Regions from separate parts of the Phytobacter sp. genome, predicted to be linked through region 2. Evidence: predicted binding sites of a transcription regulator. Region 2 holds the regulator's gene; each other region holds the start of a gene.
The links. Region 2 encodes CRP, which controls carbon source genes, mostly activating them, when cyclic AMP is high. Its sites were predicted from a motif close to ATGTGANNNNNNTCACAT; they were not measured.
Positions count from the first base shown of each region.

Region 1: a site for CRP is predicted at 1,892-1,909, ahead of AC5JPW_RS01080 (PTS mannitol transporter subunit IICBA). Genes of this name have one in related genera too.
Region 3: a site for CRP is predicted at 5,086-5,103, ahead of idnO (gluconate 5-dehydrogenase). Genes of this name have one in related genera too.
Region 4: a site for CRP is predicted at 5,549-5,566, ahead of udp (uridine phosphorylase). Genes of this name have one in related genera too.

Region 1 covers NZ_JCACPZ010000001.1:226,583-234,625, reverse strand. Annotated here, with positions in the region: gene selA (L-seryl-tRNA(Sec) selenium transferase) at 1-930, opposite strand, end outside; gene AC5JPW_RS01085 (glutathione S-transferase) at 1,025-1,633, opposite strand; gene AC5JPW_RS01080 (PTS mannitol transporter subunit IICBA) at 2,171-4,078, shown strand; gene mtlD (mannitol-1-phosphate 5-dehydrogenase) at 4,307-5,455, shown strand; gene mtlR (mannitol operon repressor MtlR) at 5,455-6,042, shown strand; gene AC5JPW_RS01065 (YibL family ribosome-associated protein) at 6,102-6,464, shown strand; gene lldR (transcriptional regulator LldR) at 6,680-7,456, shown strand; gene lldD (FMN-dependent L-lactate dehydrogenase LldD) at 7,453-8,043, shown strand, end outside.
Region 2 covers NZ_JCACPZ010000001.1:529,671-537,713, reverse strand. Annotated here, with positions in the region: gene AC5JPW_RS02470 (hydrolase) at 1-487, shown strand, start outside; gene AC5JPW_RS02465 (YheU family protein) at 489-707, shown strand; gene AC5JPW_RS02460 (phosphoribulokinase) at 749-1,618, shown strand; gene AC5JPW_RS02455 (OsmC family protein) at 1,688-2,092, opposite strand; gene crp (cAMP-activated global transcriptional regulator CRP) at 2,401-3,033, shown strand; gene AC5JPW_RS02445 (YccS/YhfK family putative transporter) at 3,082-5,160, shown strand; gene argD (bifunctional acetylornithine/succinyldiaminopimelate transaminase) at 5,157-6,377, opposite strand; gene pabA (aminodeoxychorismate synthase component 2) at 6,457-7,029, opposite strand; gene AC5JPW_RS02430 (putative adenosine monophosphate-protein transferase Fic) at 7,060-7,662, opposite strand; gene AC5JPW_RS02425 (YhfG family protein) at 7,652-7,822, opposite strand; gene ppiA (peptidylprolyl isomerase A) at 7,930-8,043, opposite strand, start outside.
Region 3 covers NZ_JCACPZ010000004.1:1,559,353-1,567,395, reverse strand. Annotated here, with positions in the region: gene carB (carbamoyl-phosphate synthase large subunit) at 1-1,816, shown strand, start outside; gene AC5JPW_RS11335 (hypothetical protein) at 1,990-2,832, shown strand; gene AC5JPW_RS11330 (YgdI/YgdR family lipoprotein) at 2,966-3,199, shown strand; gene AC5JPW_RS11325 (NanQ anomerase/TabA/YiaL family protein) at 3,253-3,726, opposite strand; gene AC5JPW_RS11320 (gluconokinase) at 3,723-4,253, opposite strand; gene idnO (gluconate 5-dehydrogenase) at 4,264-5,028, opposite strand; gene AC5JPW_RS11310 (LacI family DNA-binding transcriptional regulator) at 5,268-6,260, shown strand; gene AC5JPW_RS11305 (2-hydroxyacid dehydrogenase) at 6,472-7,422, shown strand; gene AC5JPW_RS11300 (MFS transporter) at 7,468-8,043, shown strand, end outside.
Region 4 covers NZ_JCACPZ010000003.1:11,422-19,464, forward strand. Annotated here, with positions in the region: gene tatC (Sec-independent protein translocase subunit TatC) at 1-552, opposite strand, end outside; gene tatB (Sec-independent protein translocase protein TatB) at 555-1,070, opposite strand; gene tatA (Sec-independent protein translocase subunit TatA) at 1,074-1,328, opposite strand; gene ubiB (ubiquinone biosynthesis regulatory protein kinase UbiB) at 1,407-3,047, opposite strand; gene ubiJ (ubiquinone biosynthesis protein UbiJ) at 3,044-3,649, opposite strand; gene ubiE (bifunctional demethylmenaquinone methyltransferase/2-methoxy-6-polyprenyl-1,4-benzoquinol methylase UbiE) at 3,661-4,416, opposite strand; gene udp (uridine phosphorylase) at 4,664-5,425, opposite strand; gene AC5JPW_RS03395 (dienelactone hydrolase family protein) at 5,687-6,514, shown strand; gene AC5JPW_RS03400 (anaerobic sulfatase maturase) at 6,503-7,816, opposite strand; gene AC5JPW_RS03405 (histidine phosphatase family protein) at 7,902-8,043, opposite strand, start outside.

The DNA.
Region 1 (8,043 bases), 300 kb from region 2:
CGCTTTCTTGCCGACAATAATCCCCGCCTGCGGGCCACCAAGCAGTTTATCACCGGAGAAACTCACCAGGCTCACGCCTGCGACAATCAGCTCCTGCACCAGCGGCTCTTTCGGCAGTCCGTACTGGCTCAAGTCAACCAGCGAGCCGCTGCCTAAATCGGCAATCACCGGTACATTCAACTCTTCGCCAAGGGAAACCAGGTCGGCTTCTTCTACGGTTTTGGTAAAGCCTTCAATGTGATAGTTGCTGGTATGAACCTTCATCAGCAGCGCGGTATTGTCATTCACCGCCTGACGGTAATCTTTGGCATGGGTGCGGTTGGTGGTTCCCACTTCCTGTAATACGCAGCCTGCCTGACGCATCACATCGGGGATGCGGAAAGCGCCGCCAATTTCCACCAGTTCGCCGCGGGACACCACCACCTCTTTGCCGCTCGCCGTCGCAGCAAGCATCAACAAGACCGCCGCGGCGTTGTTATTCACGATGCAGGCATCTTCGGCCCCCGTCAGACGGCAAAGCAGCTCCGCAACGGCACGGTCGCGATGACCACGTCCGGCATCATCCAGCGAATATTCCAGGGTCACCGGGGAGCGCATCGCCTGGGTGACGGCATCAATGGCAGACTGCGCCTGAAGCGCACGTCCGAGGTTGGTGTGCAACACCGTACCCGTCAGGTTGAAAACCGGACGTAATGCACTGGCACTTTCGCCAACCAGACGCTGGTGCGCCGTCTGCGCCCAGCTCTCGCACCAGCCAGGCAGTTGCAGCGTCTGGCGAACCGACTCACGCGCCTCTTCCTGCATTTGACGCAGCACGTCAGCGACCTGAGTGTGGCCAAAGGCGGTCATTAAAGGGGAGAACGCCGCATCACGTAACAGGCGATCGGTAGAAGGTATCTGGCTGTAAAGCGACTGGATTTCCGTTGTCATGAATTGGCCTGGCTGAGGTTTGCCCCTCCCGCCTGGAGGGGAATCGACGTGAGGGAATTGTAGCGCGAGTTGAGTCAGGCTGACATAACGGGCATCAAGCCTTCGGCGGTTCGGTGCGGGCGAAGCTCTCACGCTGGAACAGGTTTTCGACCAGTTTGACCAGCAGCGGCCTGTCGACACACCAGCCCGGGGAGACGTGGCGGAAGTTAAGATAGCCAATGGCGCAGGCAATGGAGATGGTCGCCAGATCCAGCGCATCCACACTTAACGTGCCGTCTTTGAGGTAGTTTTCGAGCGTGTCGAGACCATGGCTTATCTTCTCACGTTGACGCGTGAGCTCGGTTTCCGACTGTTGCGCTGTCGGGCGCGCAATTTCCCGCACTGAGACCAGGGCGGCATCCATGATGCCGTCGGCCAGGGCTTCAATCTGACGCATCTTCAGCGCCGCTTTCGGCTCTTTGGGCAACATGGTCGGGGCGATATCCAGCAAATCAATGTATTCCGCAATAATCGGTGAGTCGTACCAGACGTCACCGTCATCCGTGACCAACGCCGGGACTTTACCCAACGGGTTGTACTGCATCACATTGTTAATGGCGTTGTACGGCTGCTCATTCACAAACTCAAAGGTGATGCCTTTTTCCAACAGGATGATAGAAATTTTGCGTACAAACGGGCTGGTATAGCTACCAATCAGTTTCATTGCCTTCTCCTTGTCGCCGACCACAAAGCCTTAAGTATGTACTAAGGCGAGAAAATCTGACGTCAGCCGTTTCATAAATGTGAAAACTTAGCTGGCTATGTTGAGCCACGCGTCGTGTGTTACGCATGAAGTGAAAGAGAATTACAGGTCGCGATGTTAACAAAAACCAGACTTTGCGACCGATCACACTCAGAAAACTCCTGGCGAAAATATCTTGTGATACAGATCACAAATGAATAACAAATACGCCACCAAAATTTGTGATTAAAGTCACATTAACAAGGGGTAAGCGCTGTTTTTTTGCACTTTGTTCTTTTTCTACACAATAATTTTGTGACGAATATCACGTTAAAGCACGGTACACCCCCCGCTTTAACGTGATCAAAGTCACATTAATGGGCGTCATCTGGACAGTTGGCTGATTCGGTGCGAGATTTCGCATCACAGAACACGGGTCCGGCTACCTCTGCCGCCACGTTAACAACAAAACCTCGGGCTTCCGGCCTGTGCGATAGCAAACATAAGAAGGGGTGTTTTATGTCATCCGATATCAAGATCAAGGTGCAAAGCTTTGGTCGCTTCCTCAGCAACATGGTAATGCCAAATATCGGCGCGTTTATCGCGTGGGGTATCATTACCGCATTATTTATTCCAACAGGGTGGTTACCGAACGAAACACTGGCGAAACTCGTCGGCCCAATGATTACCTTCTTACTGCCACTGCTCATCGGTTTCACCGGTGGTCGTCTGGTGGGTGGCGATCGTGGTGGTGTGGTCGGTGCTATCACAACAATGGGTGTGATCGTCGGTGCAGATATGCCGATGTTCCTCGGCGCGATGATTGCCGGTCCTCTGGGCGGTCTGTGCATCAAGAAATTTGACGCCGCGGTAGACGGTAAGATCAAATCCGGTTTCGAAATGCTGGTGAATAACTTCTCCGCTGGCATCATCGGTATGATCCTGGCGCTGCTGGCGTTTAAAGGTATCGGCCCTGCTGTTGAAGTGCTGTCCAAAGGCCTCGCCGCTGGCGTTAACTTCATGGTTGTGCACGACATGCTGCCGCTGGCGTCCATCTTTGTTGAACCGGCGAAAATCCTGTTCCTCAACAACGCCATTAACCACGGTATCTTCTCGCCGCTGGGTATTCAGCAGTCTCACGATCTTGGCAAGTCTATCTTCTTCCTGATTGAAGCCAACCCCGGTCCGGGTATGGGCGTCCTGATGGCGTACATGTTCTTCGGTCGTGGTAGTGCACGTCAGTCTGCTGGCGGCGCGGCAATCATCCACTTCCTGGGCGGTATCCACGAAATTTATTTCCCGTACGTGCTGATGAACCCACGTCTGCTGATCGCGGTAATCCTCGGCGGTATGACTGGCGTGTTCACCCTGAGCGTGCTGAATGGCGGTCTGGTTTCTCCTGCTTCCCCGGGTTCTATCCTGGCCGTGCTGGCGATGACGCCGAAGGGTGCTTACTTTGCTAATATCGTGGCTATCTTCGCGGCAATGGCAGTCTCCTTCGTTATCTCCGCGATTCTGCTGAAAACCAGCAAAGTCAAAGAAGAAGATGACCTGGAAGCGGCAAACCTTCGTATGCAGGAAATGAAAGCCCAGTCTAAAGGTGCCACTGCACTGACCGCGGGTGATGTGACCAACGACCTGAGCCACGTACGTAAAATCATCGTTGCCTGTGACGCCGGTATGGGCTCCAGCGCAATGGGGGCAGGTGTACTGCGTAAGAAAGTCCAGGATGCGGGTCTGACCAACATCTCCGTGACCAACAGCGCGATCAACAGCCTGCCATCTGATGTTGACCTGGTGATTACTCACCGTGACCTGACCGAACGTGCGATGCGCCAGGTACCACAGGCACAGCACATTTCGCTGACCAACTTCCTGGACAGTGGTCTGTACACCAACCTGACTGAACGCCTGGTCGCGGCACAGCGCCACGCGGACAACAGCGTAAAGGTTCAGACCAGCTTGCAGGATAGCTTTGATGCTGGCGATAGCAACCTGTTCAAGCTGGGCGCAGAAAACGTGTTCCTGGGCCGTACCGCCAGCAACAAAGAAGAAGCAATTCGCTTCGCCGGTGAGCAACTGGTGAAAGGTGGCTACGTTCAACCTGAGTACGTTGAAGCGATGCTGGAACGCGAAAAACTGACCCCGACCTACCTGGGTGAGTCTATCGCTGTCCCACACGGTACCGTTGAAGCAAAAGACCGCGTGCTGAAAACGGGCGTCGTGTTCTGCCAGTACCCACAAGGCGTACTGTTCGGTGAAGAACCGGAAGATGTTGCCCGTCTGGTTATCGGTATCGCAGCACGTAACAACGAGCACATTCAGGTTATCACCAGCCTGACCAACGCGCTGGATGACGAAACCGTCATTGAGCGTCTGGCCAACACCACCAGCGTAGAAGAAGTACTGGCGCTGTTGAAGGCATAATGTTCGAATTGTCCGCTGAAAAATTCGGGCGGCGGGAAGGCAGGTAACAACATTCATCCCGGTCACTGTTCAAAGCGACCGGGATACATGAAGAAACCAACCCACCTGCCGCCCGAACCAACAGGCGGACCGACCTCTCCCTCTGGGGAGAGGGTTCGGGTGAGGAGAAACTCGTGCGGTTCCTCACCCCAGCCCTCTCGGGTAAAAACATTGATGAAGGTTAACACTATGAAAGCATTGCATTTTGGCGCAGGTAATATCGGACGTGGTTTCATCGGCAAACTGCTGGCGGACGCGGGGATTGAACTGACATTCGCCGATGTGAATCAGGTGGTTCTCGACGCCCTTAATGCCCGTCATAGCTATCAGGTTCATGTGGTTGGCGAAAACGAGCAGGTAGACACTGTCTCCGGTGTCAGCGCCGTTAGCAGCATCGGTGATGAGGTCGTTGACCTGATTGCGACCGTTGATCTGGTTACCACTGCCGTCGGCCCGGTTGTGCTTGAGCGCATCGCGCCGGCCATCGCGAAAGGCCTGGCAAAACGTAAAGCGCAGGGACTCGACACCCCGCTGAACATCATCGCCTGTGAAAACATGGTGCGCGGCACCACCCAATTGAAAGGCCACGTCTTCAACGCGCTGGCTGAAGAAGACAAAGCCTGGGTTGAAGCCCATGTCGGTTTTGTCGACTCTGCCGTTGACCGTATTGTTCCGCCGTCTGAATCCGCGACTAACGACCCACTGGAAGTCACCGTTGAAACCTTCAGCGAGTGGATTGTCGACAAAACCCAGTTCAAAGGCGCACTGCCGAACATCCCGGGTATGGAATTAACCGATAACCTGATGGCGTTTGTTGAGCGTAAGCTCTTCACGTTAAACACCGGGCATGCTATAACCGCGTACCTTGGTCAACAGACGGGTCATCAGACCATTCGCGACGCTATCCTGGACGAGAACATCCGTGCGGTAGTGAAGGGCGCAATGGAAGAGAGTGGCGCGGTGCTGATCAAGCGCTATGGCTTCGATGCTGAGAAACACGCCGCGTATATTGAAAAAATCCTCGGTCGTTTTGAAAACCCATACCTGAAAGATGATGTTGAGCGCGTTGGCCGTCAGCCACTGCGCAAACTGAGCGCAGGCGATCGTCTGATCAAGCCGCTGCTCGGCACGCTGGAATATTCCACTGCCCACACCAATCTGGTTAAGGGTATCGCCGCGGCGATGCATTACCGTAGCGAACAGGACCCGCAGGCGCTGGAACTGGCGGCACTGATTGCAGAAAAAGGCCCGCAGGGCGCACTGGTACAGATCTCCGGTCTGGATGCCAACAGCGCAGTGGTGGCTGAAGCCGTCGACGCTTACAACGCAAAGGCATGATGCCGAATTTGGCGCGGGACATCCCGCGCCTGTTAACAAGATTGTCAGATATGCAGGCAATAATGGAACTAACACAGGCTTTCGAAAACCGTGTGCTCGAGCGTCTGAATGCTGGCAAAACCGTACGAAGCTTTTTGATTGCCGCCGTAGAGTTACTTACCGAGGCGGTGAATATTCTGGTGCTTCAGGTCTTCCGCAAAGACGACTATGCAGTGAAATACGCTGTAGAGCCGTTGCTTGACGGAGACGGACCGCTGGGCAATCTCTCTGTGCGCTTAAAGTTGATCTACGGACTTGGTGTGCTCAGCAGACCGGAATACGAAGACGCGGAGCTGTTGATGGCACTGCGCGAAGAACTCAACCATGACGGCACCGAATACGGATTTACCGATGATGAAATCCTCGGCCCTTTTGGTGAGCTGAACTGCGTTTCTGCCCTCCCCCCCGTACCGCTTTTTGATACCAGCGACCCGGATCTGTATGCGATGCAAAAACAGCGCTACCAGCAGGTTGTCCGTTCAACCATGGTGCTCTCGCTGACCGAGCTGATTTCCAAAATCAGCTTGAAAAAGGCGTTTCAGAAGTAAGCCTGCGCACATTCGTGTATCCTTTGTCATTATCTCTCCCGTTTTCTGAGTCAAAAGCCATGAAAGAAGTCGAAAAGAACGAAATTAAACGCCTGAGCGACCGCCTGGACCTCATTCGCCACCAGCAAGCCGCGCTCTCTCTGGTGGAATCCGCTGAGAAATATGCTGAGCTGGAAAAAGAAAAAGAGACTATCGAAACGGAAATCGAGCGTCTGCGCGGCCAGTACAGCCAGAAGCTCAGCAAAGAGGCACAAAAGCTGGTGAACATGCCGTTCAAACGCGCCATCACCAAGAAAGAGCAGGCCGATCTCGGCAAGCTGAAGAAAAGCGTGCGTGGCATTGTGGTTGTGCACCCGATGACCGCCCTGGGCCGCGAAATGGGCCTGAAAGAGATGACGGGTTTTTCGAAGACCGATTTCTGATCTCGCTTCCCCCTTCTTAACCGAAGGGGGTTTCCCCCTCCCGAGTGGTACTACCATTACGCACATTAATGCGTGTCGCTTCACACCCCGCAAAATCACACAAAATTAACATTGCCATTACAAAGCAGCCAATTAACCTTGTGCTCATGGCGTTGTACTGTCGCTAACTGGCAGTACCACTTTCCCTCCCGGATTTGACTGACACGGAGCAGACCATGACCGCGACGGCTGAACGGCTTTCTGAGGATGTTGCCCGGCGTATCAGAACCCTTATTCGTGAAAAAGGCCTCGAGGCGGGTATGCGTTTGCCCTCGGAGCGACAACTGGCATTGCAGCTTGGCATCTCGCGCAACTCTCTGCGGGAGGCGATAGCCAAACTCATTAGCGAGGGCGTGTTGCTGAGCCGCCACGGCGGTGGCACCTTTGTGCGCTGGCAGCATGAAGCCTGGTCAGAACAGAGCATTGTGCAGCCGCTTAAGACGCTGCTGGAAGATGACCCGGATTACAGCTTCGACATTCTGGAAGCCCGCCATGCGATTGAAGGCAGCACCGCCTGGCATGCGGCCTTACGGGCCACACCCATTGAGAAAGAGAAAATCCGCCTCTGCTTTGAGGCCACACTTGTCGCTGACCCGGACTTAGCCTCCCAGGCTGATGTGCGTTTTCATCTCTCCATTGCCGAGGCGTCGCACAATATCGTCCTGCTACAGACCATGCGCGGTTTTTTCGATCTGCTGCAAAGCTCGGTCAAGCAAAGCCGCCAGCGCATGTACCAGGTTCCCCCCGTCTTTACCCAATTAACCGGGCAGCACCGGGAAATTATGGATGCCATTTTTGCCGGTGACGCTCAGCACGCACGCGACGCAATGATGGCTCACCTGGGTTTTGTCCATACCACGATTCGTCAGTTTGATGAAGACCAGGCGCGCAGCGCGCGCATTACTCGCCTGCCCGATGAACGGCATACGCTTCCCTTTGGAGACTCAGCATGATCATTTCTGCCGCCAGCGACTACCGCGCTGCCGCCCAACGCATTCTGCCCCCCTTCCTGTTCCATTACATCGACGGTGGCGCTTACGCAGAGTACACGCTGCGTCGAAACGTGGAGGATTTGGGTCAGGTTGCCCTGCGCCAGCGGGTGCTGAAGAACATGTCAGCGCTGAGCACGGAAACCACGCTGTTTAACGAGAAGCTCTCTATGCCGGTGGCGCTGGCGCCGGTGGGGCTTTGCGGCATGTATGCGCGTCGCGGTGAAGTGCAGGCGGCTGGAGCAGCAGATGACAAAGGGATCCCCTTTACCCTATCAACCGTTTCGGTCTGCCCGATTGAAGAAGTGGCCCCTACCCTCAAACGCCCGATGTGGTTCCAGCTTTACGTCCTGCGCGATCGCGGATTTATGCGTAATGCGCTGGAGCGCGCTAAAGCGGCGGGCTGTTCCACGCTGGTTTTCACCGTCGATATGCCGACACCAGGGGCGCGTTATCGCGATGCGCACTCCGGCATGAGTGGACAGCACGCCGTACTCAAACGCTACTGGCAGGCCGTGACGCATCCGCAATGGACCTGGGATGTGGGTGTG
Region 2 (8,043 bases):
GATTGTCTCCGCGCCTTTTGTGCTGGAAGCGTGCAGCGCGCATATCGAAAAAGGCTTTTCGCGGGTGTATCAGCACTACTTGCTGAATTTGCTCAAAGGCAACGCATCGAGAAAACTGAAAGCGTACCCCGGCACTTTGCCAATCGATCTGCTGCAGCTAAAACGGGTGCGCCGGTTGCGTGAATTCGATGATTTGATCACGGCGCGCATTCATGGCTTTGCTGACGCCATTGATTACTATCGTCAGTGCAGCGCCATGCCGTTATTAAACAAAATCACCTGCCCTACGCTCATCATCCATGCGAAAGATGATCCCTTTATGGACAGCCATGTGATCCCGGATCCGGCAACGCTGCCGCCCTGCGTGGAGTATCAGTTGACCGAACACGGTGGTCACGTCGGCTTTGTAGGTGGCACCCTGATGCGGCCAGAAATGTGGCTTGAGAAACGTATCCCTGACTGGCTGAAAACCTGGCTGGAAGACTAAGATGATTATTCCCTGGCAAGATCTGGCGCCTGAAACGCTGGATAACCTTATTGAGAGCTTTGTCTTGCGCGAAGGCACTGATTATGGTGAACATGAACGCGCGTTTGCCCAAAAAGTTGCTGATGTTAAGCGACAACTAAAAAGCGGCGAAGCCGTGCTGGTGTGGTCGGAATTACACGAAAGCGTCAACATCATGCCACGCACACAGTTTCGCGATTAACAAAGCTCAAGCGAACATCATCGCTATTTTCTGGAGTCGCTATGTCTGCTAAACATCCGGTTATCGCTGTTACAGGCTCCAGCGGTGCGGGAACCACCACCACCAGCCTCGCGTTTCGTAAAATTTTCGCCCAACTCGATCTGCATGCTGCTGAAGTTGAAGGCGACAGTTTTCACCGCTACACCCGTCCCGAAATGGACATGGCGATTCGCAAGGCGCGAGATTTAGGCCGTCACATCAGCTATTTTGGCCCTGAAGCCAATGACTTCGGACTACTGGAACAGACGTTTATCGAGTACGGCCACACGGGTAAGGGCCAGGCACGCAAATACCTGCACACCTATGACGAAGCGGTTCCCTGGAATCAGGTTCCTGGAACCTTTACACCCTGGCAGCCGCTGCCGGAGCCAACGGACGTACTGTTCTATGAGGGATTGCACGGTGGTGTGGTCACACCGCAGCATGACGTCGCACGCCATGTGGATCTGCTGGTGGGCGTGGTGCCTATCGTCAACCTGGAATGGATGCAAAAACTGGTGCGGGATACCAGCGAACGCGGCCACTCCCGTGAAGCGGTAATGGATTCCGTGGTGCGTTCAATGGACGACTACATCAACTTCATTACGCCGCAGTTTTCTCGTACCCATATTAACTTCCAGCGCGTCCCCACCGTCGACACCTCTAACCCGTTTGCGGCCAAAGTCATTCCGTCGCTGGATGAAAGCTTTGTGGTGATTCATTTCCGCAATCTGGAAGGCATTGATTATCCCTGGCTGCTAGCCATGTTACAGGGTTCGTTTATTTCTCATATGAATACGTTAGTGGTGCCGGGCGGCAAAATGGGGCTGGCGATGGAACTCATCATGACACCGCTGGTAGAACGGCTGATGGAAGGTAAGAAAATCGAGTAACATCAGTCCCCTCTCCCCGTGGGAGAGGGTCAGGTTGAGGGCATCAGACCGCACAATGCCCTCAACCCATCACGCTTCAATCACTTCATACGAGTGCGTGATATTCACCGCTTTTTCCAGCATCAGCGCAACAGAGCAATACTTCTCAGCTGAAAGGTCTACTGCACGCGACACCGCGGCATCTTTCAACGCTTTGCCTGTCACAATGAAATGCAGATTGATGTGGGTGAACAGACGTGGCGCTTCTTCACGACGCTCGGATGTCAATTTCACCTCGCAATCCGTCACGTCATGACGCCCTTTTTGCAGGATAGAAACCACATCGATAGCGCTGCATCCGCCTGCGGCCATCAGTACCATCTCCATCGGGCTCGGGGCTTTATCGCCTGAGTTACCGTCCATCAAAATCTGGTGCCCGGAAGCAGACTCACCCAGGAACGTCAAACCTTCAACCCATTTCACACGAGCATGCATTTTAATTAACTCCGGAGTAGCAATTTTCTCTACAGATTACGCGTACATAAGAAAACTCGCAACGGAAGGCGACCTGCGTCAAGCTGAAGCGAGACACCAGGAGACAGGCGATTAAAGCTATGCTAAAACAGTCTGGATGCTACAGTGATACATTGATGTACTGCATGTACGCAGAGGACATCACATCTTAGAGGCCGCAGACATGTCTGACGGTGCACTTCCCAGGTATCGGGAAGACAGATTGCAACCCCAGTCACAGGGCGCAGATCCTGAGTCTGGAGCCAGCTTATAACAGAGGATAACCGCGCATGGTGCTTGGCAAACCGCAAACAGACCCGACTCTCGAATGGTTCTTGTCTCATTGCCATATTCATAAGTACCCGTCGAAGAGCACGCTGATTCACCAGGGTGAAAAAGCGGAAACGTTGTATTACATCGTCAAAGGCTCAGTGGCTGTGCTCATCAAGGATGAAGAAGGGAAAGAGATGATCCTCTCTTACCTTAACCAGGGCGATTTTATTGGTGAACTGGGTCTGTTCGAAGAAGGTCAGGAGCGCAGTGCATGGGTACGCGCCAAGACCGCTTGTGAAGTGGCCGAAATTTCCTACAAAAAATTCCGTCAGTTGATCCAGGTAAACCCGGATATTCTGATGCGCTTGTCCTCGCAGATGGCGCGCCGCCTGCAGGTCACTTCGGAAAAAGTCGGCAACCTCGCCTTCCTCGATGTGACAGGCCGTATTGCTCAGACGTTACTGAATCTGGCGAAACAACCCGACGCAATGACCCACCCGGACGGTATGCAAATTAAAATAACCCGTCAGGAAATTGGTCAGATCGTGGGCTGTTCTCGTGAAACCGTTGGCCGCATCCTGAAGATGCTCGAAGATCAGAACCTGATCTCCGCTCACGGTAAAACGATCGTCGTGTACGGAACACGTTAATCTCCGAACGGCGCATTGCCCCTGGCAGTGCGCCGTTTTTGTTTCCCCATGTGGCGCAGGCTGATTTACCACCCCGAAATCAACTATGCACTGCGACAAACGCTGGTGTTATGCCTGCCTGTGACCGTTGGCTTGATTGTGGGCCGACTGGATTTAGGGCTGCTTTTCTCATTAGTCCCCGCCTGTTGCAACATCGCTGGTCTCGACACGCTGCATAAGCGCTTCTTCAAGCGCGTGATTATTGGCGGCTCGCTTTTTGCTGGCAGCAGTCTCGCGGTGCAATTTTTGCTTTTTGAAAACATCCCCCTGCCGCTTATTTTGACCCTGTTGACGCTTATCCTCGGTGTCACTGCAGAAATCAGCGCGCTGCACGGCAGGTTGCTCCCCGCGTCACTGATTGCCGCCATTTTCACCCTGAGCCTTGCGGGCAATATGTCGGTATGGGAACCGCTGTTGATCTACAGCCTTGGCACGCTGTGGTATGGCGCATTTAACGCCTTCTGGTTCTGGCTCTGGCGAGAGCAGCCGCTGCGTGAGTCGTTGAGTTTGCTCTATCGTCAGTTGGCCGATTACTGCGAAGCAAAATACAGCATGCTGACCCAACACGCGGACCCGGAAAAAGCCCTGCCGCCGCTGCTGGCGCGTCAGCAAAAAGCAGTGGACATGATTAGCCAGTGCTACCAGCAACTGCATATGCTGGCGGCAAATCAGAATGGTGATTACAAAAGATTAAGGCGGGTCTTCCAGGTGGCGCTGGATTTACAGGAACACATTGCCGTTAGCCTGCATCAGCCCCAGGAAGTGCAGGAACTGGTGGAACGCAGCCACGCTGAAGAGGTGATCCGCTGGAACGCGCAAACCGTCGCTGCACGGTTGAGGGTAATCGCGGACGATATTCTCTATCACCGCTATCCCCAGCGTTTCAACATGGAAAAGCAGATCAGTGCGCTGGAGAAAATTGCCCTCCAGCATCCGGATAACCCGGTAGGCCAGTTCTGCGCCTGGCATTTCAGCCAGATTGCCCGTGTGCTGCGTACTCAGCGCCCACTCTATATTCGCGATTTAATGGCAGAAAAGCAGCGCCGTCTGCCGCTCATTCCGGCGTTGAAAAGCTACCTCTCCTTCAAATCCGCGGCCTTACGGAACGCCGCACGCATCAGCGTCATGCTGAGCGTAGCCAGCCTGATGGGCAGCGCGCTGCATTTGCCTAAACCCTACTGGATTATGATGACGGTCATGTTCGTCACTCAGAACGGCTACGGCGCAACGCGGGTGCGCATCCTGCACCGGGCGGCAGGCACTATGGCTGGGTTGATTATCGCCGGGGCCACGCTGCACTACCATGTGCCGGAGGGCTACACGCTCGCCACCATGCTTATCGTCACGCTGATAAGCTACCTGATCATTCGTAAAAGCTACGGCTGGGCGATGGTGGGCTTTACCCTGACGGCGGTGTACACGCTCCAGTTACTGACGCTGAATGGTGAGCAGTTTATCGTGGCCCGGCTTATCGATACCCTGATTGGTTGTTTGATTGCCTTTGGCGGCATCCTCTGGCTCTGGCCGCAGTGGCAAAGCGGGCTGCTGCGTCGTAACGCCCATGATGCTCTGGGTACTTACCAGGAGGCTATCCAGCTTATTCTCAGCAACGATCCGCAGGCTACGCCACTGGCCTGGCAGCGAATGCGCGTCAACCAGGCTCACAACGCTTTATTTAACTCGCTCAACCAGGCGATGCAGGAGCCCGGTTTCGATACGCGCTATCTGTCGGATATGAAATTGTGGGTTACCCACAGCCAGTTTATTGTCGAGCATATCAATGCCATGACAACGCTTGCGCGCGAGCACACCATGCTCACGCCGGATTTAGCGCAGCGGTACTTACAGTCGTGTGAGATTGCCCTGCAGCGCTGTCAGCAGCGGCTGGAGTATGACGGGCCGGGAGAGTCGGGGGATGTAAATATTCTGGAAGCGCCGGAGACGATGACCCACGGCCCGATGAGTACGCTGGAACAGCATCTGCAACGTATTCTGGGGCATCTGAGCACCATGCACACCATTTCGTCGGTAGCATGGCGTCAGCGCCCACATCACGGTATCTGGTTAAACCGTCGGTTACGACGTTAGCCGTTAACCACTTTTGCAACCGCTTTAGCAAAGCGGCTCATGCCTTCTTCGATATCGCTCTCTTCAACGATAAGCGCAGGCGCAAAACGCATCACATCAGGCCCGGCATTCAGCACCATCACCCCTGCATCAGCAGCAGCCAGCAGGAAATCACGTGCACGGCCTTTGAATTGCGGTGTCAGTTCAGCACCAATCAACAGGCCCATGCCGCGAATATCGCTGAAGATATTGTACTGCGCGTTGATGTTTTGCAGATGCTTCACAAACAGCTCGCGCTTCGCATTCACCCCGTTTAAGACTTCCGGCGTGTTAATGATATCGAACGCGGTACCGGCAACGGCACAGGCCAGCGGGTTACCACCGTAGGTGGAGCCGTGAGAGCCCGGATGGAACGCACTGGCAATCTCCTGCGTGGTCAGCATGGCGCTGACGGGGAAACCGCCGCCGAGTGCTTTGGCGCTGGTGAGGATATCCGGCGTCACGCCGTAATGCATATAGGCAAACAGCTCACCACAACGGCCCATGCCGCACTGCACTTCATCAAACACCAGCAGCGCATTGTGCTCGTCACAGAGATCGCGCAGCCCCTGCAGGAACTCCGGCGTCGCAGCCGTCACGCCGCCTTCCCCCTGGATCGGCTCAACAACAACCGCACAGGTATGATCGTCCATTACCGCTTTGACCGCATGCAAATCGTTAAACGGCACGTGGATAATATCGGCGGGTTTCGGGCCAAAACCGTCAGAATATTTCGGCTGACCGCCCACGGTGACCGTGAAGAGCGAACGACCATGGAAAGCATTATGGAAGGCGATAATTTTGGTTTTGTGCGGGCTATGGCGGGTGGAGGCATAAAAACGCGCCAGCTTGAACGCCGTTTCGTTGGCTTCAGTGCCGGAGTTCATGAATACGACGCGCTCAGCAAAAGTCGCATCAATCATCTTACGCGCCAGACGCAGCGCCGGTTCATTGGTGAATACGTTGCTGATATGCCACAGGGTTTCGCCCTGGGTTTTTAATGTTTCTACCAGTGCCGGATGACAGTGCCCCAGCGCCGTCACCGCAATGCCACCTGCAAAATCAACGTACTCTTTGCCCTGCTGATCCCAGACGCGGCTGCCCTTAGCTTTCACCGGAATAAATTCGGCCGGTGCGAAGATAGGTAAAATAACGTCATCGAAGGTTGCGCGCGTGATTGCGTCTTGCTGAGTTGCCATGTGACCCCACCCTTGTTAAATAAGAAGCAGAAGTGAAAATATAATCACGAAATATGCATAAAAAATCACTCAATGGCAACTAAAAATCGGTGCGATGCAGAAAGTTATTCAATAGCGCATGCCCCTGCTCACTGAGGATACTTTCCGGATGGAACTGCACCCCTTCCAGATCCCACTGGCGATGGCGAATGCCCATAATCTCCTGCGTTTCGCTTAGTGCCGTGACCTCAAAACAGTCCGGTAGCGACGGGGGGTCGATGAGCAAAGAGTGGTAACGCGTGACCGTAAGCGGGTTGTTCAACCCCTGAAAAACGCCCTTTCCCGTATGGGTAATCGGTGACGTTTTTCCGTGCATAACTTGTCTGGCGCGGACAATGAGCGCACCAAAGGCCTGAGCAATAGCCTGGTGCCCAAGGCAAACACCCAGGATCGGTATCACGCCAGCGTAATGGCGGATAACCTCAAGCGAAATGCCCGCGTCATCAGGCGTGCAGGGGCCGGGAGAAATGACAATCTTTTCGGGCGCGAGCGTCGCAATGTCCGCGAGGGTTATCTCATCGTTACGTCTGACCTCAACCTGCGCGCCCAACTCGCAAAAATATTGGTACAGGTTCCAGGTAAAAGAGTCGTAATTGTCGATAAGCAGGATCATGGCGGCCTCATAAATGTGTGCCGCCCTATTCTACTCAGTTTCGCTGGCTTCGCTTACCACTTTGCCAAAGATTGCCCTCAACGGAGCCAGGTCACCCATCGCCCCGGCCTGATTCGCCTCAGCCCATGCCTGCGGCTCGATTCCGCGCCAGTCGAGTTGGTAGCCAGCGTGCAATGCCAGTTGCTCGAAGAAAATGCGCTGCGTGATGCCGTTACCGATCCGAAAAGGATGCAGCACATTGATTTCGCAGTAATAGTGCGCCAGACGCTCTACAAATTCGTCTTCCCCAAGCCCCTGCAGCCAGTCTTCACCTTCCAGGCTGCGCATCAGGGCATTGCCCTCTTTCTCGATGTACTCGAAATGGCAGAAACGGGTATCACCCTGGTAGATGTCGACTTCGCGAAACTCGCCCGCCCAGGCAAAAATATCCTGATAGATATGACGATGAATCGCACACAGATGAGGCAGACCGCGTGCCTTTGGCCCAAGTTCAAGGGTGGCCGCACGCAAAGCCGTTAGCTCATACGCGGCCTGTTCGAGACGCTGCGCCTGGTGAATATCCAGCACATTACGCATGACGTTGATGCCAGGGTAGAGATAAGGATCGCGACCATTGCCGAATTTATCGCTCATAGTGCCTCCTCAGCTCTTCCAGGCGCACATTGGCCTCTTCAGCCGTTAGCGTGACCAGCGGACTATCGACATTCTCAAGACGACGGCTGGCCTGAAAATTGACGTTGCGCTGCTGCTCCCAGAGTCGGGATTTTTGTCGGTCGGTGAGTTTTTTCGTCATGACGCCTCCCTGATATCTCGCTCATTTGCCACAAGTATAAGCAGCATTTACGCGTTACGCAGGGAGGGTATGTCAGCACGAGTCAGTATGACCCGTGCCCAAAAGGCTTACGGCAGGACTTTCGCTGAGAGGATAACCACAGGTTTTGACGGCACATTCTGGTATGGGCCAACATCATGAGTGGGTACCTGAGAAATTTTATCGGCGATATCCATACCTTT
Region 3 (8,043 bases), on a different contig from region 2:
ACGTCTGGAAGAGAAAGTGGCTGACGTGGGCATCAACGGCCTTGACGCTGATTTCCTCCGCCACCTGAAACGCAAAGGCTTTGCCGATGCGCGTCTGGCAAAACTGGCGGGCGTGCGTGAAGCGGAAGTTCGCAAACTGCGTGACCAGTATGACCTCCACCCGGTCTACAAGCGCGTGGATACCTGTGCGGCAGAATTTGCGACCGACACCGCGTATATGTACTCCACTTATGAAGATGAGTGTGAAGCAAACCCGTCCGTTGACCGCGACAAAATCATGGTTCTCGGCGGCGGCCCGAACCGTATCGGTCAGGGCATTGAGTTCGACTACTGCTGCGTACACGCCTCGCTGGCGCTGCGCGAAGACGGTTATGAGACCATCATGGTCAACTGTAACCCGGAAACAGTGTCGACGGACTATGACACCTCTGACCGTCTCTACTTCGAGCCGGTGACCTTTGAAGACGTACTCGAAATCGTGCGCATCGAGAAGCCAAAAGGCGTAATCGTGCAGTACGGTGGTCAGACTCCGCTGAAACTGGCGCGTGCGCTGGAAGCGGCGGGTGTGCCGGTTATCGGTACCAGCCCGGATGCAATTGACCGTGCTGAAGACCGTGAACGTTTCCAGCAGGCGGTTGACCGTCTGAAGCTGAAACAACCGGCTAACGCCACCGTCACCGCGATCGAAATGGCTGTCGAAAAAGCGAAAGAGATTGGCTACCCGCTGGTGGTTCGCCCGTCCTACGTTCTCGGTGGTCGCGCAATGGAAATTGTCTACGACGAAGTTGACCTGCGTCGTTACTTCCAGACAGCCGTCAGCGTGTCTAACGATGCGCCAGTGCTGCTGGACCGCTTCCTTGACGATGCGGTAGAAGTGGACGTAGATGCTATCTGCGACGGCGAAAGGGTGCTGATTGGCGGTATCATGGAGCACATCGAGCAGGCTGGCGTACACTCCGGCGATTCCGCTTGTTCTCTGCCAGCCTACACGCTGAGCAAAGAGATTCAGGATGTGATGCGTGAGCAGGTGCAGAAACTTGCCTTCGAGCTGCAGGTGCGCGGTCTGATGAACGTGCAGTTTGCGGTGAAAAACAACGAGGTCTATCTGATTGAAGTGAACCCGCGTGCTGCGCGTACCGTGCCGTTCGTCTCCAAAGCCACCGGTGTTCCGCTGGCGAAAGTGGCTGCACGCGTTATGGCAGGCCAGACGCTGGCTCAGCAGGGCGTGACCAAAGAGATTATCCCGCCGTACTACTCTGTTAAAGAAGTGGTGCTGCCGTTCAACAAGTTCCCAGGCGTTGACCCGCTGTTAGGGCCAGAAATGCGCTCTACCGGGGAAGTGATGGGCGTAGGTCGCACCTTCGCAGAAGCCTTTGCCAAGGCGCAACTGGGCAGCAACTCCACGATGAAGAAACAGGGCCGTGCGCTGCTTTCTGTTCGTGAAGGCGACAAAGAGCGCGTGGTGGATCTGGCGGCAAAACTGCTCAAGTTTGGTTTTGAGCTGGATGCCACCCACGGTACCGCGATTGTACTGGGTGAAGCTGGCATCAACCCGCGTCTGGTGAACAAGGTGCATGAAGGCCGTCCGCACATTCAGGACCGTATCAAGAATGGCGAGTATACCTACATCATCAACACCACCGCAGGTCGTCAGGCGATTGAAGATTCCAAGCTGATTCGCCGCAGCGCACTGCAGTACAAAGTGCATTACGACACCACCCTGAATGGCGGTTTCGCAACAGCGATGGCCCTGAATGCCAATGCGGTTGAGAAAGTGATTTCAGTTCAGGAAATGCACGCGCAGATCACCAAATAAGTTGTCATGAATTAACCAAAAGCCAGCGTAAGCTGGCTTTTTTTATTCCTGCCCCCCCAAATTTAATAGCCAATTTCTTTTTCACTCCCGCGTGACCATCCTTTACCCTTAAATCGTGTCGTTTAATGAGTCCGTCTTTCACGTTCAAGGAGAAACACGTGTTTAAAAGAATCATGCTGTTGGCAGCCTGCATAACATTGACCGCCTGCTTTGGTGATAAAAAAGAATTTCTTATCGATAACCCGACCGGGCAACCATTAACTATTGCGATCGACGATCAGAAAATAACGATCCCGGCAAAGGAATCGCAAAATATCAAACTCGATGCGGGTCAACATACGCTTACGCTGGAAAAGGGTGAAACGGTAAAATTCAGCGTGTTTGAGGCCTGGCCTGGTTCCGGCGAGAGCGGTCTCATCAATCCTACCCGTACCCGCTATATTTATGTGGTGCAAAAGTATCTGGCGCAAGGGGTACAGCCCGCCGGTGAAAATAGTGATGTTCATACTTTGACTATTGATGGGCGGACCGTCACCGGCCCGTTCAACGATCTGGGAAGCGAACTGTTTATTGATAAATTTGCAAATCAGTGGGAACTGAATCCGACAGAGTCTTTCCCACAATCGATGTCATCCACATCTAACGATAATTACAAAACCAAGATTTTCCGCAGCGAGGATTTTAAACATTATTATGATAATGAATTTTCTCCGTCAGCTGACTACAGTCAAAATATGCGTATCACCGAGTCACGTTACCAGCCGCCTGAAATAACTGCGCATTTCAACTCTTCTGAACTTCAGCAAAACCTGGATGCCGCCAGCAAAATTTATACAGCCTTTATTCACGCAGAATCGGCAAGTGAACAAAAAGATTTGCTGAAGGAGTTTGAAAAACAGAACCGCGAGAAATGGCGTAATCCTAAAACGGGTGGGGGGGAATTGACCCGTTATTATGAAATTATGACTAACCTGAATCACACGATGATGAGCTCAATTCTCGAGCTTAAGCCGTAACGTCATCTGGCCGGGCAACTGTGCTTCAGAATGCCCGGTCTCGGAACCTTCTGTATTTCCATAAAATTTCAGGACGTTAAACTAAAATAGTGAGGTATGTAATCTAATCCATCTGAAAGCAGGGGAGAACACCATGCGATCGAAACTACTATTAACGTCCATTTTTGCTGCCGCCACGTTGTTTACCGTTGCGGGCTGTTCATCTAACCAGGCAGTGAAAACCACTGACGGCAAAACTATCGTGACCGATGGCAAGCCGGAGGTTGATGAGGATACCGGTCTGGTCTCTTACAAAAATGCTGAGACCGGTAAAACTGAGCAGATTAACCGTGATCAAGTGAAAAACATGAGTGAGCTGGATAATTGATACCAGCCGCTAAGCGAGAAAAGTCCCGCCGGTATGCGGGACTTTTTTATGGGTTACGCAGTGAGAAGTGCCGCGTCGATTTTGACCACGATTTTGCGCAGTGCGGCAGGCGTTTCAAGGGCACACATTGGGCGATGCAGCTCAAGCGGGAAGATAATGGCCAGCTCTTCAGGTTGTAGGTGAATCAGTGTTTCACTGTCAATGCGATGACAAAATCCCAGATCGTGAGCGGTATTAAACGGCTCGCTCAGATCCAGCGGCAGACCCGTCACTCCGGCACCGACCACCTCTTCTCCCGTCAGTACGATATGAATATCAATGTACTGACGGTGAAATTCCGGGCGTTGTTCGTCAATCAGACGGGTATGCCCTTCAACCACGGAAAAGAAAACGCTGTCCCCCTGCAACGGGTATTTCCCGGTGGGCAGCGTGTGGGGCGCTTTGTCGATGATGGCTTGTAGCGTCTGGCGAATAATGGCCGGATAAATCGGGTTTACCGCGCCTGCGGATAAGGTATCAACTATCATGCGGGAACATCCTGCTTAACATGGTTTCGTAACAGTAAAAGGCTTTGCGACACGAGGGTGGCGACCGGAGGTGCGATATCGACGGCGATGATGTCCGCTTCGTCTTCAGTGGGCAGCTCAAGTGCTGCGAACTGACTTTTTAGCAACGCCTCCGGCATAAAGTGCCCCTGACGCTGGCGCATGCGGTCCAGCACGCAGTCGTAATCCCCTTTTAACCAAAGGAAACGCACGTTGTTGTTGCCGTGGCGCAACTGGTCTCGATAGCGTTTTTTTAACGCTGAACAGACCAATACACCGGATTCGTTTTTCTGCTCAAGGCTGAAAATGACGTCGGAAACGCGCTCCAGCCACGGGAGACGGTCGTCATCATTCAGTGCCTGGCCCGAGGCCATTTTGCGGATGTTCTGCCGGGGATGAAGATCGTCCCCATCAATAAACTTGGCCTGCATTGCCTGCGCTAACGCCAGGCCCACTGTTGATTTCCCCGTACCGGAAACCCCCATTAAAATCACGCACTGACCTGCCATGATTCGCTCCTTACACCGCGACCAGCATGCCGCCGTCAACAAACAGCAGATGGCCATTGACGAAGTTGGAGGCTTTTGACGAGAGGAACACCGCCGCGCCCACCAACTCTTCCGGGTTGCCCCAGCGGGCGGCCGGAGTACGTTTGCACAGCCACTCGGTGAAGGCTTTGTCATCAACCAGCGTTTGCGTCATGGCGGTCTGGAAATAGCCAGGAGCAATGCCGTTGACCTGGATGTTGTATCGCGCCAGCTCAACACACATACCACGGGTGAGCATTTTCACTGCACCTTTGGCGGCGGCATACGGGGTGATGGTGTCGCGACCAAGCTCGCTCTGCATGGAGCAAATGTTGACAATTTTGCCCTGTTTGCGGGTCATCATGCGTTTTGCGACGGCCTGAGAGACTAAAAACACGGCGGTCTGGTTGACGGCAATGACTGCATTCCACTCTTCAACGGGGAATTCGGTAAAAGGATGACGACGCTGAATGCCGGCATTATTAAATAACACATCGATCGGGCCGATATTGCTTTCAATATCCTCAATGGCTTTTTCTACGGATTCTGCATCGGTAACATTAAATACCGAAGTCCAGGCCGTTGCCCCTTCATCACGTAATTTCATCGCGGCCTGCTCAGCACGCTCTGCGGAAATATCGTTGATGATAATTTCTGCGCCAGATTGCGCCAGACCCTGGGCCATGACAAAGCCGATCCCCTGACCTGAACCCGTAATTAAAATGCGTTTGCCATTTAAACTAAAAAGATCGTTCATTGTTATTTCCTGCCCAAATGATGTGCTGTCTATCTCACGGTTTTTAATGCCGGTAAACTGTGATGAAGATCACTCAAATCCATGTTACGAAAAGGGGTTACCTTTAGTGTGAACCTGAGGGCAAATTTCGGGGCATTTCAGGTGCTAAGCGCGCTGCGACGCGTGTTCTGGTAATTCTCTTTTCCGGTGACACGGGGCATAATGGCAGGCTTGCGCAGGCGTCAGAACAGGTATCAACGATGAAACCACAACGAATTACATTACATGATATCGCTGCGCTGGCGGGGGTAACCAAAATGACGGTGAGCCGCTATCTCCGCACCCCGGAAAGGGTGAAACCTGAAACCGCTGAGCGTATAGCCAGCGTGATTGCTGAAGTGGGCTACCAGCCTGACCCGGATAACCCGGCCATGTCCGCCAATGGCCTGCCACGCATTGGCGTCCTGATCCCCTCTTTTAATAATCAGATCTTTGCTGACCTGCTTGCCGGTATTGAGTCGGTCGCCGCAGCGCAGGGCTATCAGACGCTGGTGGTCAACTACGATTACGACAGCCAGCGCGAGGAAGAGCAAATTGCCACGGTGCTCGCCTTTAAAGTGAAGGGGTTATTGCTCACTGAATCCGTGCATAGCCTGCGGGCGGAGAAGTACCTGAAAGCCGCTAAAATCCCGATTGCGGAAGTGATGGGGCTGTCAGACAACCCGGATCGTATCAACGTCGGTTTTGACAACGTACGGGCCGGCTTCGATATGACCAACATGCTGCTGGCAAGCGGCAAGAAGCGCATTATCTATTTCGGTTCGATGTCGGATGTGCGCGACGAGCAGCGCTACACGGGCTACTGCCAGGCGATGGAAGCGCAGGGATTGTCGGTTGGGCGCATAGCGCCCAATAAAGTCTCTTCTATTTCGATTGGTACCGGCATGATGACGCTGGCGCGGCAGATGTATGCCGATATGGACGGGATTTTGTGCACCAATGATGACCTGGCGGTTGGGGTGTTACAGGAGTGCCTCGCGTCCGGTATAAAAGTCCCTGCAGACATGGCGATTGCCGGATTCCACGGCCTGGAGATTGGGCAGATTATCAATCCCCGACTGGCGAGTGTACTGACCCCGCGTTTTGAAATGGGGAAAGTGGCGACTGAAATTATCATCAAAAAAATCAAAGGATTGCCGACCATCGAAAAAGTGGATCTTCACTTCCGCCTGTCGATGGGTGAAACCATCTGACGCTGCGTTCGCAAACTTAAATTGTTAGCGTTTTGTTGAGGTTATGTCGAAAGCCGTCAGGCGTGACGCGGGGATTTGTCCGCCCCGATCACGTAGACGGTAACACGCTTTTTTAACACGATTCAGCGTGACGTAGATCGCAAAATTACCTGCTAAAAACCCGTTTGATAATACGTATCTGACGTACTAAAACTTTCAAACAGGTAACACTATGACTACACAACTCCCCCAGACCGTTTTGCTGATTGCCCCCGTCGTCGACAGCCTGCTGGATAAACTCTCCACGGCCTTTACGGTTCATCGTCTTTATGAGCAGCAGGATGCGGCTGCCTTTCTGAAAGAAGTCGGGGCGTCTGTTCAGGCGGTGGTGACCCGTGGCGATATTGGCGTGACCAATCCGGTGCTTGAGGCGCTGCCGCAGGTTGGGTTGATTGCGGTGTTTGGTGTGGGCACCGACGCGGTCGACTTGAATTACACCCGCTCGCGTAATATCGCGGTGACCATCACCTCCGGCGTGCTAACTCAAGGCGTGGCTGACCTGGCGATGGGACTGCTGCTGGCAGGTGCTCGCCAGCTCTGTCAGGGCGACCGATTTGTGCGTGAAGGCCGTTGGGTCAATACGGCGCCGGCACTGGCGACTCAGGTGAGCGGCAAGCGCATCGGTATCTTTGGTATGGGGAACATTGGTCAGGCGATTGCACGACGCGCCAGTGGCTTTGATATGGAGATTCTTTATAACGATCGCCAGAAAATTGCCGGGCTGGACTACCAGTGGTGTGCAGACCTCCACACCCTCGCCCATGAGAGCGATTTTCTGGTGATTGCGGCTTCCGCAGGGCCTGAAAACCACAAGCTGATCGATGCCTCAGTGCTGAACGTCATGCCCGGTCATGCATGGTTGATTAACGTGGCACGTGGTTCATTGGTCGATGAAAAAGCACTGATTAACGCGTTACAAAAAGGTGTTATCGCCGGGGCCGCGCTCGACGTGTACGAAGATGAGCCTCACGTTCCGGCTGAGTTGATTGCTCTGGACAACGTGGTACTGCAACCGCACGTTGCCAGTGCGACCCATGAAACACGCCAAAGAATGAGTGATGTCGTTTATGCCAATGTTGAGGCTTATTTTGCCCAAGCGCCGTTACCGAATGTGATTGCGTAATTTCTCACACAGGTTATTTATCCCCTCTGCGATAGCGAGAAAAATATGAATAATAAAATTCCCGGCACCCGCTGGTGGCGAATTATTGCCCCGGTTCTGATTGCCTGCATTATTTCGTTCATGGACAGGGTTAATATTAGTTTTGCCTTACCCGGCGGTATGGAAACGGATTTAGGTATTACCAGCCAGATGGCTGGGGTAGCCAGTGGCATATTTTTTATCGGTTATCTGTTTTTGCAAATCCCCGGTGGCCGTATTGCGGTCTACGGCAGCGGTAAACGTTTTATTGCCTGGTCATTAATTGCATGGGCGGTAGTCTCCATCGCGACCGGCTTTGTGACGCATGAATATCAGTTGTTAGTGCTGCGCTTTATCCTGGGCGTCTCCGAAGGGGGGATGTTACCGGTGGTCCTGACCATGGTCAGCAACTGGTTCCCGGAAAAAGAAGTTGGTCGGGCCAATGCTTTTGTGATGATGTTTGCGCCACTCGGCGGCATGCTGACGGCACCGGTTTCCGGCGCGATCATTGCGGCATTCGACTGGCGCTGGCTGTTTATCATCGAAGGTCTGCTCTCGTTCGTGGTGCTGCTGGTGTGGTGGTTCCTGATAAGCGATCGCCCG
Region 4 (8,043 bases), on a different contig from region 2:
GGTTACGCCCATCCAGCACAGCAGCACAATCGCCACCGGCACTTCAAAGGAGACGCCAAACGCCATAAACAGCGCCATCACAAAGCTCAGATAACTGGCGATGTCCGTTGAAACCAGTACACCTTCCGGCGCGGTATTCGCCAAAAAGCCAAACGCGAGCGGGAAGACAACGAAATAGGCGAACGCCATCCCGATGTAGAACAGTAACGAGCTGGAGACCAGCAGCGGCACCACCAGCTTACGTTCATGTCGGTAGAGCGCTGGTGCGATAAACGCCCACACCTGGTACAAAATCACCGGCGCAGACAAAATCAGCGACACCATAAAGGTCAGTTTGATCGGCGTGAAAAAGGGCGATGCCACATCGGTCGCAATCATGGTTGCGCCCTGCGGCAACTGCTTGATCAGCGGCGCAGAAACCAGATGGTAGATGTCGTTAGCGAAGTAAACCAGCGCCAGGAAAATAGCGATCACCGCAATGATGCAGTTTAACAGGCGCTTACGCAGCTCAATCAGATGCGCGATGAGCGGTTGGGTATCATCAACAGCCATGTTCAGGATTTATCACTTGGAGAAGGGGTGGTTTCAGAAACCGGTTTAACGTCTGCTACCGGGGTTTCCGTCTTTTTCAGATCCGCCACATCAGGCGTCTGTTCCGGCGCACTGGCCTGGTTTTCCGCCGTTGAAGGCGTAACACCTTCATGCTGTTCTTCATTCCCCTTCACTATCGGGTTATGGATAGTGTGGGCTTCGTCGCTCGATTTTTCAGGATCGTTGACGGTGTAAGAACGCTTCATGGATTCTGCCGCCTGGCGCAACTCATCCATTGAGGCTTTGAGCTCCGGCGTCAGGTTTTCCAGGCTCGCCTTTTCAACCTTCTTCAGGCTGTCCTGAAACTCTTGCATTTTCAGTTCCTGCGCCAGCTCATTTTGCACTGTTGTTGCAAGAGAGCGCAGGGCTCTGACCCACCCTGCAACCGTGCGCACCGCAACGGGTAAACGTTGTGGACCGAGCACCACAAGGCCGATCACGAAGACTAATAACAGTTCGCCGAAACCAATATCAAACACGAATTACACCTGCTCTTTGTCGTGACGCTTTTCGTCTTTTTTCGCGTCTTCTTGCTTGTCAGCAAGAGATTTAGCCGTGAAATCCGCATCCTCTGCAGATTTGTCTTTATCTTGCTTGTCATCGTCGCTCATGGCTTTTTTAAAGCCTTTGATCGATGCGCCCAGATCGGAACCAATCGAACCCAGTTTTTTCGTTCCGAACAGCAGCACAACAATAACGGCAATGATCACCAAATTCCAAACACTGATACCACCCATACATGTTCCTCTGTAAGTGATGATGATAAAAACAGGCCTCAGTAAACATTACCGGGCCTCCCGGGAACGATGTGATACTTAGCGCGTTTTACGCCAGCCAACAAACCAGGCCATCACACCGGCAGCCATTAACCAACCAGGATTGAATCCCCATTCCGGCCGGTTAATCAGTAATAACGTACCACTCAGCAGCAATGTTGCGCCAATGCCAAATAAATAACGCGATTGCCCCTGACGCACATGATTGGATTGCAATTCAGCCGCGATTTTATCAACACTTATCTGTAGTTGCTTGCCGTGGCGCAAACTGTTGTAAATCAGTTCAGGTAGTTCTGGCATTTTTTCGATCCAGAACGGTCCTTTTTCTTTCACCGCCTTGATTAAGGCTGGCAGGCCCACCTGATCTTTTATCCAGGTTTCGAGGAAAGGTTTCGCCGTTTTCCACAAATCAAGCTGCGGATAAAGCTGACGCCCTACTCCTTCAACATACAGCAAGGTCTTTTGCAGCAAAACCAGCTGCGGCTGCACTTCCATATTGAAGCGACGCGCAGTGTTAAACAGATTCAGCAGCACGTGACCAAAAGAGATCTCAGCCAGCGGTTTTTCAAAAATCGGTTCGCAGACGGTACGAATGGCAAATTCGAACTCTTCGACATTGGTGTCTGGCGGTACCCAGCCTGAATCGACGTGCAACTCAGCAACTTTACGGTAATCACGATTAAAGAAGGCGATGAAGTTCTCCGCCAGATAGCGCTTATCTTCTTTGTTCAGCGACCCAACGATACCGCAATCAATCCCGATGTACTGAGGGTCTTCCGGATGGTCAAAGCTGACAAAGATATTGCCCGGGTGCATGTCTGCATGGAAGAAACTGTCACGGAACACCTGCGTGAAGAAGACCTGCACGCCGCGCTCGGCCAGCAGTTTCATGTTGGTGCCGTTTTTCTCCAGCGTCGCGACGTCTGACACCGGGATGCCGTAAATACGCTCCATCACCATCATGTTCTGACTGCAATAGTCAGAATAGACTTCCGGGATGTAGAGCATGGGGCTCTTATCAAAGTTACGCCGCAACTGGATGGCATTCGCCGATTCACGCAGCAAATCCAGCTCATCGATCAGCGTTTTTTCGTACTCACGCACCACTTCCTGCGGGCGCAAACGACGACCGTCCGGCAGCAGGCGCGGAACCCAGCCCGCCAGGCGATAAATCAGTTTCAAATCCGCTTTAATGATGGGCAGGATATCGGGGCGGATCACCTTAATGACCACCTCTTTGCCGTTCTCTTTCAGCCGCGCGGTGTGCACCTGAGCAATAGATGCCGATGCCAGCGGTTCAATGTCGAAATCATCAAACCACGCCTCGACCGGCTGGTCGCCCATCGCTTTTTCAATTTGCTGTTTGGCAAGACGACCATCAAAAGGCGCAACCCTGTCCTGCAACATCGCCAGTTGATCAGCAATCGTCGGTGGGAAGAGGTCACGGCGTGTCGATAACATCTGACCAAACTTGATCCAGACCGGACCCAGCTCCTGCAATGCCAGGCGCAGGCGCTCACCAAGAGGCTTCTCTTTGTGGCGGTTTGGCATCCAGAACAACATCTTCCGCCACAATCGCAATGGAAGCGTAATGCGCATTTTGGGGATGAGCTCATCAAGGCCGTAACTCAAAAAAGTCTGGATGATGAAATAAAGGCGCCGAATTTCTCCTGGCGTCATTTGCCCTCCAGTTTTTCCATACGTTTGATTAGGGCGTCGGCTGCACGTTCGACCGCAGCGGTTTCTTCCGCAAACCAGGCCACTTCCAGCGCCCCCGGTGCAAGGCGCCACTCTTCAGTCACGACTTCCGCAACATAGCGCTGCTGACGCTTGAAGGTATGCTCCACAAAGAAAGCACCCGCCCGCAGCGTTTTACCAATGCCTTCGGCCGCCACATCACCCGTCCAGGGAGCCAACAGCTCGGCCACGTCAAACTCTGCCAGATCCATCAGCGCAACCAGGTTCTGAACCACCTGAATATCACCCTGCACTTCCAGATCGCCAGAACGAATCAGGGCCGTCAGTTGCTGACGATCGCGCAGCGTAGGGAGCACACGCAGCCGGGTCACCACCGTACAATCGGCGTCACCTTCCCACTCACCTAACACGTCGACCTGGCGCTCGCTGAACGCCAGCACCAGCGGTGAAGTGAACTCTTTCAGTTCTACGCGTAACACTTTGCCATGCAGACGCTGCCGGGCCGGTTTTAAGGCTTTTTCACGATAGATGAAGGTATTAAACACGCGCTCAATACCTGCATTCACCAACGGCTTAAAGGGCATATAAACTCCTGTCAGAACTTATAGCCACGATGCAATGCCACCACGCCTGCGGTGAGATTGTAGTAATCCACGTTTTCAAAACCTGCGCCCTGCATCATCGCTTTCAGGGTTTCCTGATCGGGGTGCATGCGGATGGATTCCGCCAGATAGCGATAGCTGTCTGCATCGCTGGCAACCAGTTGCCCAATACGTGGCAGTACATGGAAGGAGTAGGCGTCGTAGACTTTACTCAGCGGTTCGATAATCGGTTTGGAAAATTCCAGCACCAGCAAACGACCACCCGGCTTCAGCACGCGGTACATGGATTTCAGCGCTTTCTCTTTTTCGGTGACATTACGCAGGCCGAAAGAGATGGTGATGCAATCAAAGGTGTTGTCCGGGAAAGGCAGTGCCTCGGCGTTAGCCTGCACGTATTCCACATTGCCAATGATGCCAATATTGCGTAGTTTTTCACGGCCCATCTTCAGCATGGACTCGTTAATGTCTGCCAGAACAACCTGACCCGTTTCACCGACCAGACGGGAGAATTTTGCCGTCAAATCACCGGTGCCACCCGCCAGATCCAGTACTTTTTGCCCACGACGCACACCACTACAGTCGATGGTGAAACGCTTCCATAAACGATGGATGCCCATGGACATCAAATCATTCATGACATCATATTTTGCAGCGACAGAATGGAAAACGTGCGCCACCATGTCGGCTTTCTGATCTTTAGCGACAGTCTGAAAACCAAAGTGCGTCGTTTCTTTTGAATCATCCGCCATCTTAATGCCTGCTATTGAAGAAAATGTTCGTGAAGTGTAACAGATTGGGCGCGATTGCCCTACGTTTCAACCTTAGCGAGATGTGTCGGTTTGAGAGGAAAAGAAGGATAAAATGGAATGAATACATCGTCCTCGATGTCGATGAATTGAGTGCAAAGCTTCTTACTGGCGCAACAGTTCCAGATTTATCCCGCCTTAAAAAACAAAAAAGGCCGAACAAGTCGGCCTTTAACGTATGCAAACAGAATTACACCAGACGGCGTGCCGCTTCGACGACAATTTTCACCGCATGACTTTCAGTCTGCTTCATGGTTTCCGCATTCGGGATTTCCTGCTGGGTACGGTTAACGATGACGCCAGCCACCATCCCCGCGCGCAGACCCTGGCTTGAACACATGGTCAGCAGTGTCGCAGATTCCATCTCATAGTTCATCACGCCCATTGACTGCCATTCTTCCATAGAGCCTTTGTAGCGGTTGACTACGCGGCCAGAGAAGGTGTCATAACGTTCCTGACCCGGGTAGAAGGTATCAGAGGATGCGGTTACGCCAATGTGGGTGGTGGCACCAACATCTTTCGCCGCCGCGACCAGTGCAGTGGTGCACTCGAAGTCTGCAACTGCCGGATATTCCATCGGTGCGAAGTGCAGGCTTGCGCCGTCCAGACGAACAGAGGCCGTCGTCACCAGTACGTCGCCAACGTTAATGTGCGGCTGAATTGCGCCGGTGGTGCCAACACGCAGGAAAGTACGGATGCCGAGCTGAGCTAATTCTTCAACAGCAATAGAAGTCGACGGGCCGCCGATACCGGTAGAGCAGACGATAACCGCTTTACCATCGAGCTCAGCACGCCAGGAGGTGAACTCGCGGTGGGATGCCAGCTTAACCGGCTTATCCATCAGCGCGGCGATCTTTTCCACACGCTCCGGATCGCCAGGGACGATAGCCAGGGTAGCCCCTTGTAAATCGTTTTTAGTGAGGCCGAGATGAAAAACATCAGACTTGGACATAAAGACTCCTCTGTGGTCAGGTTTAGTCAGAAGAAGCAAAAAGGTACTTTACAGAAGAGATGCGTGAAATTTCGTGACTAAGATCGCCATGGGGAAATTTGTTTGCATAACATTTCCATAAAATAGTGATTCGAATCACATTAACATATTCACCCTTACAACCCTGCTCCAAAGATAGCCTTTTTCTCACAGGAAGGTTTGCGCTTGTGCGGACTATAGTTACAGAAGCGCTAATAGCTAATAAAAGGTATGGAGAATGCCATGACAACCAATACACTGCCGGGCTACGCCCCCGCGGCTTCACCTCACGCGTCCACAACATTGCATACCCCGGAAGACGTCATCATCGCTGGCGAAACCACCATCCCAACCCAGGGCGACAGTATGCCTGCGTACCATGCGCGGCCAAAAAGTGCCACGGGTGCACTGCCTGTCGTACTGGTGATTCAGGAAATTTTCGGCGTGCATGAACACATTCGCGACCTTTGCCGTCGCCTCGCCCTGGAAGGCTACCTGGCCGTCGCCCCGGAACTCTACTTCCGCCAGGGCGATCCTAATGATTTTGCCGATATTCAGACCCTTTTTGACGGTCTGGTGACGAAAGTCCCGGATGCGCAGGTGTTGGCCGATCTCGATCATGTCGCCAACTGGGCCGCACGCAACGGCGGTGATGCCCAGCGCCTGCTGGCAACCGGTTTTTGTTGGGGCGGAAGAATTGCCTGGCTGTACGCCGCACATAACCCGCAGCTCAAAGCCGCGGTCGCCTGGTACGGCAAACTGGTGGGGCAAAAATCCCTGAATTCGCCCAAACACCCGGTGGATATTGCGGTTGATCTCAGTGCGCCGGTGCTCGGTCTGTATGGCGCCCAGGATACAGGCATTCCGCTCGACACTGTCGACACCATGCGCCATGCGCTGCGTGCCGCCAACGCCCGTGCGGAGATTGTTGTCTACCCGGATGCCGGGCATGCGTTTAATGCTGATTACCGCCCCAGTTACCATGAAGAGTCAGCCAAAGATGGCTGGCAGCGCATGCTGGACTGGTTTGCAAAATCAGGCGGCGTGTCCCGCGACAACTCAGTGGCGTAACCCGCAGCACTTTTTATATTTTTTACCGCTGCCGCAAGGACACAGGTCGTTGCGGCTGACGGTTCCCGGTTGAGCGGTTTTTACCGTAGGGCGATCGTCCTGCGCCACCCACTGCATAATGGTCGTGGGGGAATGACCATCCGCCAGAATCTCCCGCCAGACGTTCATCACCCGCGTAATATGCTTAAAGAAGTGCTGATAACCGGCGCACAGATAATTATGTCCAATGTGCCCGCCCGGTGAGACCGCAAAGCGGTGTTTTGGACAGCCCCCGTGGCAAACAAAACGAAAATCGCAGCGGTTACAATCGGCAGTCAGGCCGTCTCGCTTCGCCTCGCCAAAAGTGCGTGCCTGTTCGCTGTTATTCATCACCTCAATACTTTGCTGATGAATATTACCCAGCAGATGCTCGGGGTAGACAAAGTGATCGCAGTTATAGAGATCGCCGTTAGATTCCAGCGCAAAGGCGTGACCGCAGGTTTCGGAATGAACGCAGAGTACGGGAGGCTGTCCGTTCCAGGCAGCAAAAGCCACATCAAACATTTGCACTGATACTCGCCCTACGTCGCGGCGAATCCAGACGTCAAAAATCTGACTGAGAAACTCACCAAACTGCCAGGAGGGAACCGTCCAGGGGGTCAGAGTCGCTGCACTTTCTCCCGGCATCACCAGATTCAGCACCGTCGTTTGCGACGTACTCATCCGCTCCACCAGCGGAATAAACTGCATATGCCGGGAGCCTGACGCCAGCAGGAAGTCATACACTTCACGCGCATGGCTGACGTTGTGCTTGCCCACCACCGTCAGGGTATTGAATTGCACACCATGGGCTTTGAGCAGGGCCATCGCCGCTATCACCTGCTCATGGGTGCCTTTGCCAGCGCGATTTACCCGATACTGGTTATGCAGATGCGCCGGGCCGTCAATCGACAGGCCGACCAGGAAATGATGTTCGGCAAAGAACTGCGCCCATTCATCGTTGAGCACAATGCCGTTGGTTTGCAGGGCGTGTTCGATTTTCTTACCGTTGGCATAGTGCGCACAGAGCGCCACCACACGGCGGAAAAATCCCAGCCCCATCATGGTCGGTTCTCCACCCTGCCAGGCAAAAATCACACGGTTGCCGCTTTGCGCGGCAATCTGCTGCTGGATGTATTTTTCGAGAGTCTCATCCGACATGCACCAGTTTTTATTCCGCTCAGGGTAAAGCGCCTCTTTTTCGAGGTAAAAACAGTAGGTGCAATCGATGTTACACACCGACCCGGTCGGCTTCGCCATTACATGGCACCCTGCTACTGCCATATCGATAACATCCTCAATGCATCAAACGGAACAGAGCAGGTAGTGTAATGGAAAACGTCAGGGAGTCAGTACCAGAGGCGCGTCATTAGCGCCCAAGCTGCCATGAAGAGTCGGAAAGCGGGACAATCTGCCACTCTTCTTCGGTTTTACCCGGCGAGATCCACATCGGCACCACATTGCCGACGCGATCGCCGTAAGGCGTCCCGCTGGCGTAGTAACGAATCACG